Regions from separate parts of the Bradyrhizobium sp. TM239 genome, predicted to be linked through region 1. Evidence: predicted binding sites of a transcription regulator. Region 1 holds the regulator's gene; each other region holds the start of a gene.
The links. The regulator PhoB, encoded in region 1, activates phosphate uptake and scavenging genes when phosphate is short. The targets are predictions, from matches to a motif close to TGTCATNNANCTGTCAT.

Region 1 (3,740 bases):
CCGCCTTCATGTATCTCGGCGAACTGATCGAGTTCGACGACACCAGCAAGATCTTCACGTCGCCGACCGACCGGCGCACGCAGGATTACATCACCGGCCGGTTCGGCTGAGGAGACGCAATATGGGTACCGAACATACCGCAAAGGCTTTCGACACCGACCTCCAGGAGCTCACCCGCCTGGTCGCCGAGATGGGCGGCATCGCCGAGCGCATGATCGTCGATTCCGTCGACGCGCTGATCCGCCGCGACGTCGCGCTCGGCCAGCGCGTCGTCACCATCGACGCCGAGCTCGACGCGTTGCAGAAGCGCATCGAGGAACGCGCCGTGCTCACCATCGCTCGCCGCCAGCCGATGGCGGTGGACCTGCGCGAGATCGTCGGCGCGATGCGTGTCGCGACCGACCTCGAGCGCATCGGCGACCTCGCCAAGAACATGGGCAAGCGCGTCGCCGCGCTGGAGACCGACTTCCATCCGCTGAAGCTGTTCCGCGGCCTGGAACACATGACCGACCTCGTGCAGCAGCAGGTCAAGTCGGTGCTGGACGCGTATGCCGCACACGATCTGCCGGCGGCGATGGCGGTGTGGAAGGGCGACGAGGAAGTCGACGCGATCTGCACCTCGCTGTTCCGCGAGCTCCTCACCTACATGATGGAGGATCCGCGCAACATCTCGTTCTGCATCCATCTGATGTTCTGCGCCAAGAACATCGAGCGGATCGGCGACCACGCCACCAACATCGCCGAGACCGTGTTCTACATGATCGAGGGCCAGGCGATGACCGACAAGCGGCCGAAGGGCGACATGACCACCTTCGCCACCACGATCCCGAATACCTGAAGTCTTAAGGAGCGACGACACCATGGGCGCACGCATTATGGTGGTTGAGGACGAGGAAGCTCTCACCGAGCTTCTCCGCTACAACCTCGAAGGCGACGGCTATGACGTCGAGACGGTGATGCGCGGCGACGACGCCGACACCCGCCTCAAGGAACACATCCCGGACCTGATCGTGCTCGACTGGATGCTGCCGGGCCTGTCGGGCATCGAGCTGTGCCGCCGGCTGCGGACCCGGCCCGACACCAAGCAGCTCCCGATCATCATGCTCACCGCGCGCGGCGAGGAGAGCGAGCGGGTGCGGGGACTTGCGACCGGCGCCGACGACTACATCGTCAAGCCGTTCTCGGTGCCGGAGCTGCTCGCCCGCGTGAAGGGCCTGCTGCGCCGCGCCAGTCCTGAGCGGCTCGCGACAGTGCTGGCCTATGGCGACATCGAGCTCGATCGCGACAAGCGCCGCGTGGCGCGCTCGGGCCGGCCGATCGATCTCGGTCCGACCGAATATCGCCTGCTGGAGTTCTTCCTGGAGCATCCCGGCCGCGTGTTCTCGCGCGAGCAGCTGCTCGACAGCGTCTGGGGCCGCGACATCTACATCGACGAGCGCACCGTCGACGTCCATATCGGCCGCCTGCGCAAGCTGCTCAATCTCGGCCGCGAGCAGGACCCGATCCGCACCGTCCGCGGTGCCGGCTACGCGCTGGACGACCGCTTCGCGAAGGCGGAGCAGGCGTAGGGTTTGCAAGCGCTGGATTTGGTGGGCTGTCGCCTCACACACAGCGTCGTCCCGGACAAGCGCCAGCGCAGATCCGGGACCCATAACCACAGGCAGTGATTTGGCGAAGACTCGGAGTGACCATCTCGCGCGACAACTGCGCCCTGTGGTTATGGATCCCCGCGTTCGCGGGGATGACACCGAGTTGGTTGAGGCGCCGTCGTGTGACGGCTGCCGTCTTTGCGATCAGCTAAATCCGCTCACCGCGGGCCCGGCTTCGCCGGTGCGCGCCGGCGATCCGCCGCCGGCTGATAGGCCACGCGCGAGTGCTGGGCGCAGTAGGGCAGGCCGGACAGCGCCCTGCCGCCGCAGAAGAAGAAATCCGGGCTGGAGGGATCGCCGACCGGCCAATGGCAGGTCGCCTCGTTCAGCTCGAGCAGCGACAGCCGCTGGCTCATCGGCACCACGTTGTCGTAGGTGACGGGTTCAGCCTCCACCTCGACCTCGAAGGCCTGCGCCAGCGCGGTGTTGCCGCGCGCAATGGGGCGGGTCACCCGCATCATGTGCTGCGCGGGACGCGCCTTGCGCGGCCGGGGCGCTGCCGATGAAGGGCTCTTGGCACGGCCGGACAGACCGAGCCTGTGCACTTTGCCGATCACGGCATTGCGGGTCACATTGCCGAGCTCAGCTGCGATCTGGCTGGCCGAAAGTCCGGCCTCCCAGAGCTTTTTCAGCTGCTCGACGCGATCGTCGGACCAGGTCAAAACCGTCATTGCACCCTTTCCCTCGCTACGCGCCAGCCATGCTGGGGCCTCGCAGCGATTGCCTAAGCCTTCAAAAACCCGTGCCGTCAGAATCCCTTAAGGCTCGCCGGGCGCGTGACTGACGCCCGAACGTTTACGCCGGTACATGAGGACTCTTGGGATCAGAACCGCTGCACGAGATGTCGTATCTGACAATCCAAACGCTACAATATGGCGTGACTCCCGCGCAAGAGTCCGCCGACTCGCTTCCACATGTTCCGTGGTGAAAACCCGCAAAATCGGCACCGCAAGACTACGGATTCAGCGTTTCGCGAGGCTTTCCGGGCGGCATTGACACCCGTCTTGCCAGGCATAAGATAGTCGCGCGTGCCGCCCTTAAAAGGCGGCACGTTTCGTTTTCCGGGCCGGTCGATGGTGCGTTGCGCAATGCACGCGTCACACCGTCCGCAACATTCAAGTGACATCATGACTAACAGCGCAGCGCCGCATTTGCTCCCCGTTTTCGCCAGAGCCGACCTCGGCTTCGAGCGCGGCGAAGGCTGCTGGCTGATCGCGACCAATGGCGATCGCTATCTCGATTTCACCTCGGGCGTGGCTGTGAATGCGCTCGGCCATTGCCACCCGCATCTGATCAAGGCGTTGCAGGAGCAGGCGACGAAGCTCTGGCACATGTCGAACCTGTTCCAGAGCCCGGATGGCGAGAAGCTCGCCAACCGGCTTTGCAACGAGAGCTTTGCCGACTTCGTGTTCTTCTGCAATTCGGGCGCCGAAGCGCTGGAGGGTGTGATCAAGCTGGTCCGCCATCATCACTTCTCCAAGGGTCATCCGGAACGTTATCGCATCATCACCTTCGAAGGCGCCTTTCACGGCCGTACGCTGGCAACGCTCGCCGCGACCGGATCTGCAAAATATCTCGAAGGCTTTGGCCCGCCCATGGATGGCTTCGACCAGCTGCCGCACGGCGACATCGAGGCCGTCAAGAAGGCGATCGGTCCGCACACCGCCGGCATCCTGATCGAGCCGATCCAGGGCGAGGGCGGCGTGCGCTCGGCAACGCCGACCTTCCTCAAGGCGTTGCGCCAGCTCTGCGAGGAGAAGGGCCTGCTGCTCGCCTTCGACGAGGTGCAGACCGGCATGGGCCGCAGTGGTGATCTGTTCGCCTATCGGCGCACCGGCGTCACGCCGGACGTGATGTCGCTGGCGAAGGCGCTCGGGGGCGGCTTCCCGATCGGCGCGGTGCTGGCAACCGCGGATGCGGCGGCCGGCATGGGGCCCGGCTCGCACGGCTCGACCTTCGGCGGCAATCCGCTGGCGGTCGCCGCGGCCAATGCCGTGCTCGACGTCATGCTCAAGCCCGGCTTCTTCGACCACGTGCAGAGAATGTCGCTGCTGCTGAAGCAGAAGCTTGCCTCCGTGATCGACCGTCATC
Region 2 (3,740 bases), on a different contig from region 1:
TGTGGCCGAAGCGGGCGATGTCCTCATAGAGCTTCACATGCATCAGGCCGTATTCGGCGAGTGCATGCATGCGCCGCGTCTCGGTCTCGCGCGGCTCGAGGAAACGCAACGGCTCGGGGATCGGCACCTGATAGACCAGCACCTGGTTCTCGTTCAGTGTCGTCTCGGGGATGCGGTGGCGGGTCTGGATCACGGTTGCCTCATCCGTCGCCGTGGTCGTGGCGACGCCCGCGGTCTTGGCGAAGAATTTTCGGATCGAGATCGCGTTGGTGGTGTCGTCGGAGCCCTGGTCGATCACCTTCAGCACGTCCTGGGGACCGAGGATCGCAGCGGTGACCTGCACGCCGCCGGTGCCCCAGCCATAGGGCATCGGCATCTCGCGGCTGGCGAACGGCACCTGATAACCGGGAATCGCGATCGCCTTCAGGATGGCGCGGCGGATCATCCGCTTGGTCTGCTCGTCGAGATAGGCGAAATTGTAGGCGGGCGCGTTCATTCCGCGGCCTCCTTCATGGCGTCAGGCGCCTGGGCATCGGAAAATTCCTGGCGCAGCTTGCGGAGCAGGCCGAGCTCGGACTGGAAGTCGACATAATGCGGCAGCTTCAGATGCTCGACGAAGCCGGTGGCCTGGACGTTGTCCGAATGCGACATCACGAATTCTTCATCTTGCGCCGGGGCCAGTGCCTCCTCGCCCAGCTCGCGGGCGCGCAGCGCGCGATCCACCAGCGCCATCGACATGGTCTTGCGCTCGCTCTGGCCGAAGGCGAGGCCATAGCCGCGGGTGAAGCACGGCGCCTCCGTCGCGGAGCCCTTGAACTGGTTGACCATCTGGCACTCGGTGAGCTCGATCGACCCGAGCGGCACGGCGAAGCCGACGTCTTCCGCCAAGAATTCCACCTCGACCTCGCCGAAGCGAATCTCGCCGGCGAAGGGATGGTTGCGGCCATAGCCGCGCTGGGTGGAATAGCCCATCGCCAGCAGGAATCCTTCGTCGCCGCGCGCGAGGTTTTGCAGGCGCAGATCGCGATCCGCCGGGAAATTCAGCGGCTCGCGGGTGAGATCGCCGACGCTGGCGCCGTCCTCGGCCTGCGGCGAGGATTCGATCAGCCCGTCGCGGCCGAGAATGTCGGTCACGCGCGGCGTCGGCGCCGTCGACGCTTCCGCCATTGCCGGCGCCTCCGGCACAAAGCCTTGCGCGAGCGCGGGATCGAGCAGGCGATGGGTGTAATCGAAGGTCGGCCCGAGGATCTGTCCGCCTGGAATGTCCTTGAAGGTCGAGGACACCCGCCGCTGCACGCGCATGGCGCCGGTGTCGACCGGCTCGCTGGCGCCGAAGCGCGGCATCGTGGCGCGGAAGGCGCGGACCAGGAAGATCGCCTCGATCAGGTCGCCGCGCGCCTGCTTGATCGCGAGCGCCGCGAGCTCGCGGTCATAGAGCGAGCCTTCGCTCATGACGCGGTCGACGGCGAGCCCAAGCTGTTCCGAGATCTGGTCGAGCGTGAGCTCCGGAACGCCTTGGTCGCCGCGCCGCTTATCTGCGAGCAGGCGATGGGCGTTCTCGATGGCGCGCTCGCCGCCCTTCACTGCGACATACATGCTTCTAGCTTCCCTTGCTCACGATTCGCGTGGTGCGGGGGATCGCGACCACGGCGTCGTCGGCGACCAGCACCACATCGATGCCGCGCGGAAACAGCGCCTCGTTGACCCGCAGGCGCTCGAACAGATCGAACGGCTTGACCGACGCCTGGAGCATCGCGGCGCCGTCGATGCCGGGACCGCGCAGCTCGAAGCTGCGGCCTGCGTCGAGGCTGTCGACCTGGAGGATCAATGTGGTGGATCGATCCGGATATTCGCTGGTCCCGAGCGCGAAGCGTTCGAGCGGCGGCAGCGCACCGCCGTCACTGATCAGCGCAAAGCTCGCGATCGAGGAATCCTGCACCACCGGCGCGCCGGTGTGAAACTTCAGCCATTTCACCACGTCCGAGCTCTCCGCCATCCGCGCGTCGAGCCAGAGCGGCGTGTCGTGGTCGAACAGCGTCAGCGCGATCGCGGCGGTGCCGCGCATCATCGTATCCGGCTTTCCAGCCATCGGGACGATGCGCTGGACCGAGCCGGGCCGCGCCATCGCGTCCATCACCGAGCGAAAGGTCGATTGCGCCGACAGCACCTTGTCGGCGAAACCCGGTGGCAGTTCCGCAATCGTGGTCATGATCTCACCCCTCACCGCGCACCATGGTGTAGAAATCAACCTTCGTCGCAGCGGTCTCGGCCGCCGCCTGCTTGCGGCGAATCATAAGCTGCTCGCGCAACGGCGCGATTACGTCCCGCTCGACCGACGCGCCGAAATCGCGCGACTGCGCCAGCGCGTCGCACAGCGCGATCAGCCGCGCCTTCTCGCCGTCGCGCCCGAGCGTGTAGCCGAACCCGACCTCGCCGCTGGCCAGCCGGACCGCGGCGCGCGACACGGTCGCTTCGCCGAGATTGAAGGGCGCGCCGTCGCCGCCGACCCGGCCACGCAGCATGACGAGGCCGTTTTCCGGCGCCCGCAGGTCCTGATGGTCCGGAAGAGCCAAGTCGCGGAGGCGGGCGGCGATCTCGCCCGCCTCCGCGTGCGCCAGCACGGCCATGGCGGCCTGGCGCTGGGCTTGCTGGTTGTTGTGCTGGGTCACTTGATCTACCGAACTTTCCGACGAACTTGCCGCATCGAAGTTGTCTATGATAATAGACAACTTCATACGGAAGCGCCATGACTGTTTCGTGACAAAGGCGCGATTTCTGGGCTAGGCTGACCGGCGATATGAGCATGCAAGACACTGCGTCGTCCGGCGTCGCGCTATGGCGCCTCGTTGCCGACGGCATCGAGCGCGGCATCGCCGATGGCCGCTTTGCCGCCGGCGACAAATTGCCGGGCGAGATGGAGATCGCCGAGACTTATCGGGTGAACCGCCACACCGTGCGGCGCGCGCTGGCGGCCCTTGCCGAACGCGGCCTGGTGCGCGCCGAGCGCGGCAGCGGAACCTATGTCGAGGCTCAGAAGCTCGCCTATCCCTTGCGCTCGCGCACCCGCTTCTCCGAGATCGTCGGGGCCGGCGGCCGCGAGCCGCGCGGTCAGTTGATCGAGGCCACGGACGATGTCGCGACCCGCGAGCTGGCGCGCGAGCTCGGCTTGAAGGCCGGCGCGCCGCTGGTGCGGATCGAGGCGATCCGTCTTGCCGACCGCACGCCGATCTGCGTCTCCACCACCTGGCTGTCGGCGGAATTATTTCCAGGTGCCGGCGCCGTGTTCGCGGCGACACGCTCGATGACGAAGCTGCTGGAACATTACGGCGTCCGCGACTATCGCCGCGGCGCGACCCGAATCACCGCCGGCATCGTCGACGCAACCGACGCCGCCCGGCTCGATCTGGCGCTGGGACGACCGATCCTGGTGGTCGATGCGACCGACCACGATCTCGACGGCAAGCCGCTGATGACCAAGCATTCGCGCTTCGCGGCGGAGCGGGTTGAGTTTCTGGTGGAGCAGTAGGGTGGGTTAGCCTTGGGCTGCGCGAAGCGCAGTCCGGAGGCGTAACCCACCTCTTCTGTCTCCGCGGAGATAAACAGTGGTGGGTTACGCCTTCGGCTAACCCACCCTACGGCACCTTTGATCAGGCGACCGCCCTGCGCCCGATAATCGCAAAGCGCAGCTTGCCCGAGACGAAATCGATCGCGGCGACCGCGACCAGGATCATCAGGATCAG
Region 3 (3,740 bases), on a different contig from region 1:
TTCCCACATATCGAATGGGTTCGGAGCCCCGAATGTTAGCCAAAATTTAGTCGGCAGGCATTGGTATCCGAGATAGAATTTGACGAACCGGCGGCATGGCGACCCTCATGCCGGACCGGACCAACCAACGGGAATTCGACCATGTCGGACCTAGACCGTAACTACGCTTCTCCTTTCGGCAGGGCCGCCGGGCGTGTTGACGCCGCGACGGTCGATGCCGGCCTGCGCGCCTACATGCTGCGCATCTACAACTACATGAGCATTGGCCTGGCCATCACCGGCCTTGCCGCGCTCGGCGTCTATATGGCTGCCGTGACGGACGTGCCGACCGCGGACGCCGTCCGCGTCGGCAAGCTGTTCCTGACGCCGTTCGGCTACGCGATGTTCGTCAGCCCGCTGAAATGGCTGTTCATGCTGGCGCCGCTCGCCATGGTGTTCGTGATCTCGGCGGGGATCAACCGTCTCGCTCCCTCGACCGCCCAGATCCTGTTCTGGGTGTTCTCGGCGCTGATGGGTATCTCGCTGTCGTCGATCTTCCTGGTGTTCACGCACACCTCGATCGTGCGGGTGTTCTTCATCACCGCGGCCACCTTCGGTGCGCTGAGCCTCTACGGCTACACCACCAAGCGTGACATGACCGGCATGGGCTCGTTCCTGTTCATGGGCCTGATCGGCATCATCATCGCGAGCCTGGTGAACCTGTTCCTGGCGAGCTCGATGCTGCAGTTCATCGTGTCGGTGGTCGGCGTGCTGGTGTTCGCGGGCCTCACCGCCTGGGATACCCAGCGGCTGAAGAACGACTACATCTACGGCTACGCCTCGGCCGGCGGCGACATCGCGGAGCGTGCGGCCATCACCGGTGCGCTGTCGCTGTACCTGAACTTCATCAACCTGTTCACGCTGCTGCTGCAGCTCCTCGGCCAGCGCGACTAAGCGATAGACCAGGACGAACGGACACGAACCCCGGCCGAAAGGCCGGGGTTTTTGTTTGAGCCGTGGCCTCTCCTCGTCATTGCGACGAAGCAATCCTGAGTCCCTCCGCAGACGCATTACTGGATTGCTTCGCTGCCCTCGCAATGACGGGTGTGGCAACACCGTTGCCCCTTCCAGCGGCCGCGGGAAGGCTCTAATCTTCTCCCATGTCCGCACCTGAAATCAGGCCCACGACCGAGGCCGACCTTCCCGCCATCACCGCCATCTATCAGCAGGCCGTCCGCGAGGGCACCGCGACGTTCGAGCTGGAGCCGCCCGACCTCACGGAGATGACGCGCCGCTATCGCGCGCTGGTCGACGGCGGCTATCCCTATTTCGTCGCCATCCTCGACGGCCGCGTGGCCGGCTATGCCTATGCCGGCGCCTACCGCCCGCGCCCGGCCTACCGCTTCACGGTCGAGAACTCGATCTATCTCGATCCCTCCTTCCACCGCCGCGGCGTCGGCTCCTTGCTGCTGGAACGGCTGGTCGCCGAATGCGAGGCGCGCGGCTTCCGCCAGATGATCGCGGTGATCGGCGATTCCGCCAATGCCGGCTCGATCGGCGTCCACACCAAGGGCGGCTTCAAGATGATCGGCACGCATCCCAATGTCGGGCTGAAATTCGGCCGCTGGCTGGACACGGTGATGATGCAGCGCGACCTCGGCGAGGGCGCCAGCACGGTGCCGGGGAAATAATCCGGTCTCGTAGGGTGGGCAAAGCGCAAGCGTGCCCACCATTCGTCGCGATAGAGAAAGAACGTGGGCACGGCGCGGTGCGCCTTTGCCACCCGACGGCACCGGTCGCTTGGCTACACCACCGCCAGCTTGCGATCGATCACCAGCAGCACGCGCTCCAGCTCGTGGCCGCGGCGCAGGATCAGGCCCGTCGCCGAGATCACGCTGTACATGCCCTGCTTGCGCGCCAGCCGCGGATCCTTCTCGATGCGATAGATCGGCACTTCCGAGGCACGGCGATAGACCGAGAACACGGCGCGGTCCTTGAGGAAGTCGATGGCATAATCGCGCCACTCGCCGTCCGCGACCATGCGGCCGTAGAGATTGAGAATACGGTGCAGCTCAAGCCGGTTGAACGTCACCCGGCTCAATTGCGTCGTCGCAGCGGCGGGGCGCGCCGCCGCGCGCTGCTCGCTCGGATCGGCATCCTCCGACAGACTCATGGAGCGCTTCCTCATCGCACGGCATGACCCGAATCCGCGAAGACCGTCCCGGGAACCTGGATCATGACAGCTGCATGATTGCGCCAACCGGCCACCGCCGCAAGAGGCTCCTGATTCAACCGGTCGAATCGGGTGCGACTCAGTACACACGCTATGGTGGAACTCCCTCGCGGCAAACCGTCACGGGATCGTTAGCAGGAATCATACTCTCGCCGCTTTTCCGCCTAGCGACTGCCGCCCTGCATTGCGACAAGACTCACGTGCGTTGACCCGGTCCTTTCGGTTCCGGATTCCTCAGCCCCCAGCCCCCCGGGGTCGAACAGGATCGGGTCTGTACGCGCAGCAAGGAGGGCCAACGCAAGTTGGTCCTTTTTTGTTTGTGTCGGGATGTTTCCGGCGCGATCGACCTTCTCCCCTAACATCCGTGCGAACACTATCTCTCCTCATCCTGAGGAGCCGCGAAGCGGCGTCTCGAAGGATCGAGGCCGAGCCGCATAAGCGGGGGCCTTTCATGGTTCGAGACGCGCGCAAGGACGCGCTCCTCACCATGAGGGTTGAGAGCAGTACGACTCTAGCGAGAAATCCGAATCAGTGCAGCGACGTGTACGCCGCGCCCAGCATCGAGCCGGGCTTGTCGCGGCTGCCGTCCTGGACATAGACCACCGCGCCGTCGACGCCGTCGCGCGTGAGGTTCTCGATCGGCACCGTCCAGCTTTCCGAACGCCCGGTCCAGTCGCCGACCTTGAGCAGGTTGCGCACCACGTTGTGATAGGTGACCTGCTGTCCACGGTTCTCACCGCGGGTGATCGCGATCGGGACCGACTTGGCGATCGAACAGATCCAGACCTCGCCATGCGAGACGCCCGGCTCGTTGCTCGCCGCCACCGACACGTTGATCTGCTTGCCCGCGAGCGACATCGTCACCGGCACGCTCATCACGCCCGTGCCCTTGTCGGTCTTGCCGATCGCGCTCTCGATGCCGGCACGATCGCTGCCGATGACATGGGTGGAGCCGTTGACCACGACCTGCGGCGTGTAGACCTCGCGGTCGCCGCGCATGCGTGAGTAGGCACGCTGCCGTGCAGAGAAGCGCGAATCCGCCAGCGTGTCCTTCCAACCAAGATAGTCCCAATAGTCGATCGGCATGCTCAGCGCGATGATCGACGGGTCTTTGGAGAGATCGCCGATAATCTGGTCGGCGGGCGGGCAGGAGGAGCAGCCCTGCGAGGTAAACAATTCGACAACGGCGCGGGGATCAGCCTCGGCAGGACGGATGACGGCGACGATCGCACAGATGCCGAGAGCTCCCGACCAGAGGGCACCGGACCAACGTGAAACCAGATGAGAAGCCGTCATTGTTGTCATGTCGAACGCCGCACACCATTGCTCGTGGAAAGGGAGATCTTATCGCCGGATGGTCACCGTAGTCTTACGGGGCGCGACACACTCGACCGTCCAGGCCGACCGTCCGAAAGGAGGTTTTCCGCCGGGCGGGCCCATCTGGAGCATGCCGCAAACGCACGAAGGCGGCCTTGTGATAGGCCGCCTTCGTTTAACCTTCTACTCACGTCGCGGTGAGCCACCGTTC
Region 4 (3,740 bases), on a different contig from region 1:
AAGCCGCCGAGGTCGTAATCGCCATCCCTGTACAGGCCGGGCATCTCGGCGGTCTCGCCGCCGATCAGGGCGCAGCCGGATTCGCGGCAGCCCTCGGCGACGCCCGCGACGATCGAGGCCGTCGCCTCCGGGTCGAGCTTGCCGCAGGCGAAATAATCCAGGAAGAACAGCGGCTCGGCGCCCTGCACCACGAGGTCGTTGACACTCATGGCGACGAGGTCGATGCCGATCCCGCCGTGCAGCCTGGTCTCGATCGCGATCTTGACCTTGGTGCCGACGCCGTCGGTCGCGGCCACGAGGACAGGGTCCTTGAAACCGGCCGCCTTGAGGTCGAACAGGCCGCCGAAGCCGCCGATCTCGGCGTCGGCGCCGGGCCGTGCGGTGGCGCGCACCATCGGCTTGATCAGGTCGACCAGGCGGTTGCCCGCATCGATATCGACGCCTGAATCGGCGTAAGTGAGGCCGTTTTTGCGGTCGGTCATGCCCGATTTCCAGTGGGTTTGCGGCTGGTTACGTCGAATTCCGGGGACGCGCAATGGCTCGCATGGCGCCCCGCCTTATACTATGTAGAGATATCAACCGGTTCAGCCTCCCGAGAGGCCGGATTCGAGGTCAGACCGGGTGCCGGGAAGCGCTTTCGTGAGTATTCCGAACATCATTACCCTGGGCCGCATCATGCTGGTCCCGATCATCGTCTGGGCCATCGTGTCGAGCCAAATGGAGGTGGCGTTCGCCGTCTTCCTGATCGCCGGTATCAGCGATGCCGTCGACGGCTTCCTGGCCAAGCGCTTCAACATGACGAGCGAGCTCGGCGCCCTGCTCGACCCGCTCGCGGACAAGGCGCTGCTGGTCTCGATCTACATGGCGCTCGGGATCTGGGGCGCAATTCCGCGCTGGATCGTGATCCTGGTGGTCTCGCGCGACATCATGATCGTCGCCGCGGTGATCGTGTCCTGGCTGTTCGACCGGCCCGTCGAGATGAAGCCGTCGAAGGTGTCCAAGCTCAACACCGTGGCACAGGTGGCGTTCGCGGCCCTGGTGCTGGCGGCGCTTGCCTTCGGCTTCAAGCCGGCCCCTTATGATATCATCCTGATGGGCCTCGTCACGGTCTTCACGCTCTCCTCGGTGTCGCTCTATCTGGTCGAGTGGCTGCGGCACATGAGCACGATCGAGGCCAAGTAGCACGATCGAGGCCAAATGAGAGGCGATGCGGCCCCGCAAAAGGCCAACTCCCGCTCGATATGTCTGATCTCTTCAAATGACGCCGGCCCGCCGGCATGGAGCAAAGCAAGCGTGCCAGGCCGCGTTCACCCCCGACAATTGGCGTTTTCGCTTCCGCATGCGGAGAGCCTCAGCCGGGACAATTTCCTCGAAGGCCCTGCCAACGCGGCCGGGCTCGGCCTGATCGACAGCTGGCCGGAATGGCCGAACCGGATCATGTGGCTGGCCGGCCCGGAAGGAAGCGGCAAGAGCCATCTCGCCGCGATCTGGGCCGAGGAAGCCGGCGCCCGCTCCACCACCGCCAATGCGCTGACCGCCGCGGGCGTTCCGGGCGCGCTCGCCACCGGCGCGCTGGTGGTCGAGGATCTCAAGGCCAGGGAATTTGACGAACGCGCCCTCTTCCATCTGATGAACCTCGCCCGCGAGGATGGCGCCTACGTCCTGTTCACGGGACGCGAGGTGCCGGCCTCGCTGGAGATCGAGCTTCGCGACCTGCGCTCGCGTCTGCGCGCCGTTCCGGTCGTCGCGCTGCTGCCGCCCGACGACCAGCTCTTCCGCGGGCTGATCGTCAAATTCTGCGCCGACCGCCAGCTCACCGTGGATGAGAGCGTGGTCGGCTACCTCGCCACCCGCCTGGAGCGGTCCTCGGCCGCCGCCCGCCAGGCCGTGGAACTGCTCGACAGCGAAGCCCTCAGGCTCGGCCGTCCGGTCACCCGGGCGCTGGCCGCCGAGCTGCTCCGCGACGCCTGATCGGCCTCCGCGGCCGCCTCCAGACCCACGCCAAGCCCGCTTGACGCGGCGAAGTGGCGGAACATCAATGTCATCGAAACGTCATCGCTCTAACACATGCTCCGGCCGGTTTTGCGCATAAGTCGCAAATTGGGGCGAACTGGATGGACCGACTTCTGATGGACTCTGCGCAAGCCGTTGAAACTAAAGAAAAAGCCCCAGAGACCGAGAGTCTGCCGGCGATCGCATCGAGTCCCGAGCGATTCATCAACCGCGAGCTCTCCTGGCTGCATTTCAACCGCCGCGTTCTGGAGGAATCGGTCAATCCCAGCCACCCCATGCTGGAGCGGGTGCGATTCCTGTCGATTTCGGCGAATAACCTTGACGAGTTCTTCATGGTCCGCGTCGCCGGCATCAAGGCCCAGGTGCGCGAGGGCATTGCCGAACGCAGCCCCGACGGCCTGACGCCATCCGAACAGCTCGCGCTGATCAACCGCACCGTCTCCGAGCTCGCCTCCGACCAGCAGGCGATCTGGCGCGACCTGCGCGGCACGCTGGCCGATGTCGGCATCGTGCTCGTCGAGGGCAAGGAGGTCACCAAGGCGGAACGGACCTGGATCGAGGACTATTTCCTCAGCAACGTATTCCCGCTGCTGACCCCGCTGGCGATCGACCCGGCCCACCCCTTCCCGTTCATTCCGAGCCTCGGCTTCACCATCGCGCTCCAGCTCACGCGCGCCGCCGACGGCAAGCAGATGAACGCGCTGATCCGCATGCCCGGCAAGATCGACCGCTTCATCCGCCTGCCGACCGAGGGCAAGGCCGTCCGGCTGATCTCGCTGGAGCAGGCGACTGCCTTGTTCATCAACCGCCTGTTCCCCGGCTACAATCTGCACGGCCAGGGCGCTTTCCGCATCATCCGCGACTCCGAGCTCGAAATCGAGGAAGAGGCGGAAGACTTGGTCCGCCTGTTCGAGACGGCGCTCAAGCGCCGCCGCCGCGGGTCGGTGATCCGGCTCGAGATCGACGCCAAGATGCCGGAGGAGCTGCGCAGCTTCGTTCAACACGCGCTCTCGGCCGCCGACGACGAGGTGTTCCTGGTCGACGGCGTGCTCGCCATGAACGAGCTGTCTCAGCTCACCCGCCTCGACCGGCCCGATCTCGAATTCACCCCCTACGTACCGCGCCACCCTGAGCGCGTGCGCGAGCATGGCGGCGACATCTTTGCCGCGATCCGACAGAAGGACCTCGTGGTCCATCATCCCTACGAATCCTTCGACGTGGTGGTGCAGTTCCTGCAGCAGGCCACGCGCGACCCCGACGTCGTCGCGATCAAGCAGACGCTCTACCGCACCTCCAACAACTCGCCGATCGTGCGCGCGCTGGCGGAAGCCGCCGAGGCCGGCAAATCAGTCACGGCGTTGATCGAGCTGAAGGCGCGCTTCGACGAGGAAGCCAACATCCGCTGGGCCCGCGATCTCGAACGCGCCGGCGTGCAGGTCGTCTACGGCTTCCTCGAACTGAAGACGCACGCAAAGCTCTCGATGGTGGTGCGCCGCGAGGGCGGCAGCCTCACGACTTACGTGCATACCGGCACCGGCAACTATCACCCGGTCACAGCACGCATCTACACCGACCTCTCCTACTTCACCTCGGATCCGACCATCGGCCGCGACGCCGCGCGCGTGTTCAATTTCATCACCGGCTATGCCGCGCCGAGCGACCTGGAGAAGATGGCGGTGTCGCCGTTGACCTTGCGCAAGCGCATCATCGAGCACATCCAGGGCGAG

Region 2: phnF (phosphonate metabolism transcriptional regulator PhnF) is a predicted target of PhoB. The motif match lies at 2,747-2,763, and genes of this name have one in related genera.
Region 3: AABA84_RS21735 (DUF2794 domain-containing protein) is a predicted target of PhoB. The motif match lies at 2,216-2,232, and genes of this name have one in related genera.
Region 4: AABA84_RS13835 (RNA degradosome polyphosphate kinase) is a predicted target of PhoB. The motif match lies at 2,040-2,056, and genes of this name have one in related genera.

Annotation. Positions count from the first base shown of each region.
Region 1 covers NZ_BTIR01000011.1:2,716-6,455, reverse strand. Annotated here, with positions in the region: gene pstB (phosphate ABC transporter ATP-binding protein PstB) at 1-110, shown strand, start outside; gene phoU (phosphate signaling complex protein PhoU) at 122-838, shown strand; gene phoB (phosphate regulon transcriptional regulator PhoB) at 861-1,568, shown strand; gene AABA84_RS18530 (GcrA family cell cycle regulator) at 1,808-2,320, opposite strand; gene AABA84_RS18525 (aspartate aminotransferase family protein) at 2,777-3,740, shown strand, end outside.
Region 2 covers NZ_BTIR01000020.1:73,533-77,272, forward strand. Annotated here, with positions in the region: gene AABA84_RS28550 (alpha-D-ribose 1-methylphosphonate 5-phosphate C-P-lyase PhnJ) at 1-496, opposite strand, end outside; gene AABA84_RS28555 (carbon-phosphorus lyase complex subunit PhnI) at 493-1,596, opposite strand; gene phnH (phosphonate C-P lyase system protein PhnH) at 1,601-2,209, opposite strand; gene phnG (phosphonate C-P lyase system protein PhnG) at 2,214-2,627, opposite strand; gene phnF (phosphonate metabolism transcriptional regulator PhnF) at 2,798-3,526, shown strand; gene phnE (phosphonate ABC transporter, permease protein PhnE) at 3,648-3,740, opposite strand, start outside.
Region 3 covers NZ_BTIR01000012.1:63,680-67,419, reverse strand. Annotated here, with positions in the region: gene AABA84_RS21745 (Bax inhibitor-1/YccA family protein) at 142-933, shown strand; gene AABA84_RS21740 (GNAT family N-acetyltransferase) at 1,140-1,670, shown strand; gene AABA84_RS21735 (DUF2794 domain-containing protein) at 1,784-2,152, opposite strand; gene AABA84_RS21730 (DUF1223 domain-containing protein) at 2,741-3,517, opposite strand.
Region 4 covers NZ_BTIR01000008.1:36,280-40,019, reverse strand. Annotated here, with positions in the region: gene purM (phosphoribosylformylglycinamidine cyclo-ligase) at 1-482, opposite strand, end outside; gene AABA84_RS13845 (CDP-alcohol phosphatidyltransferase family protein) at 640-1,182, shown strand; gene AABA84_RS13840 (DnaA ATPase domain-containing protein) at 1,294-1,971, shown strand; gene AABA84_RS13835 (RNA degradosome polyphosphate kinase) at 2,130-3,740, shown strand, end outside.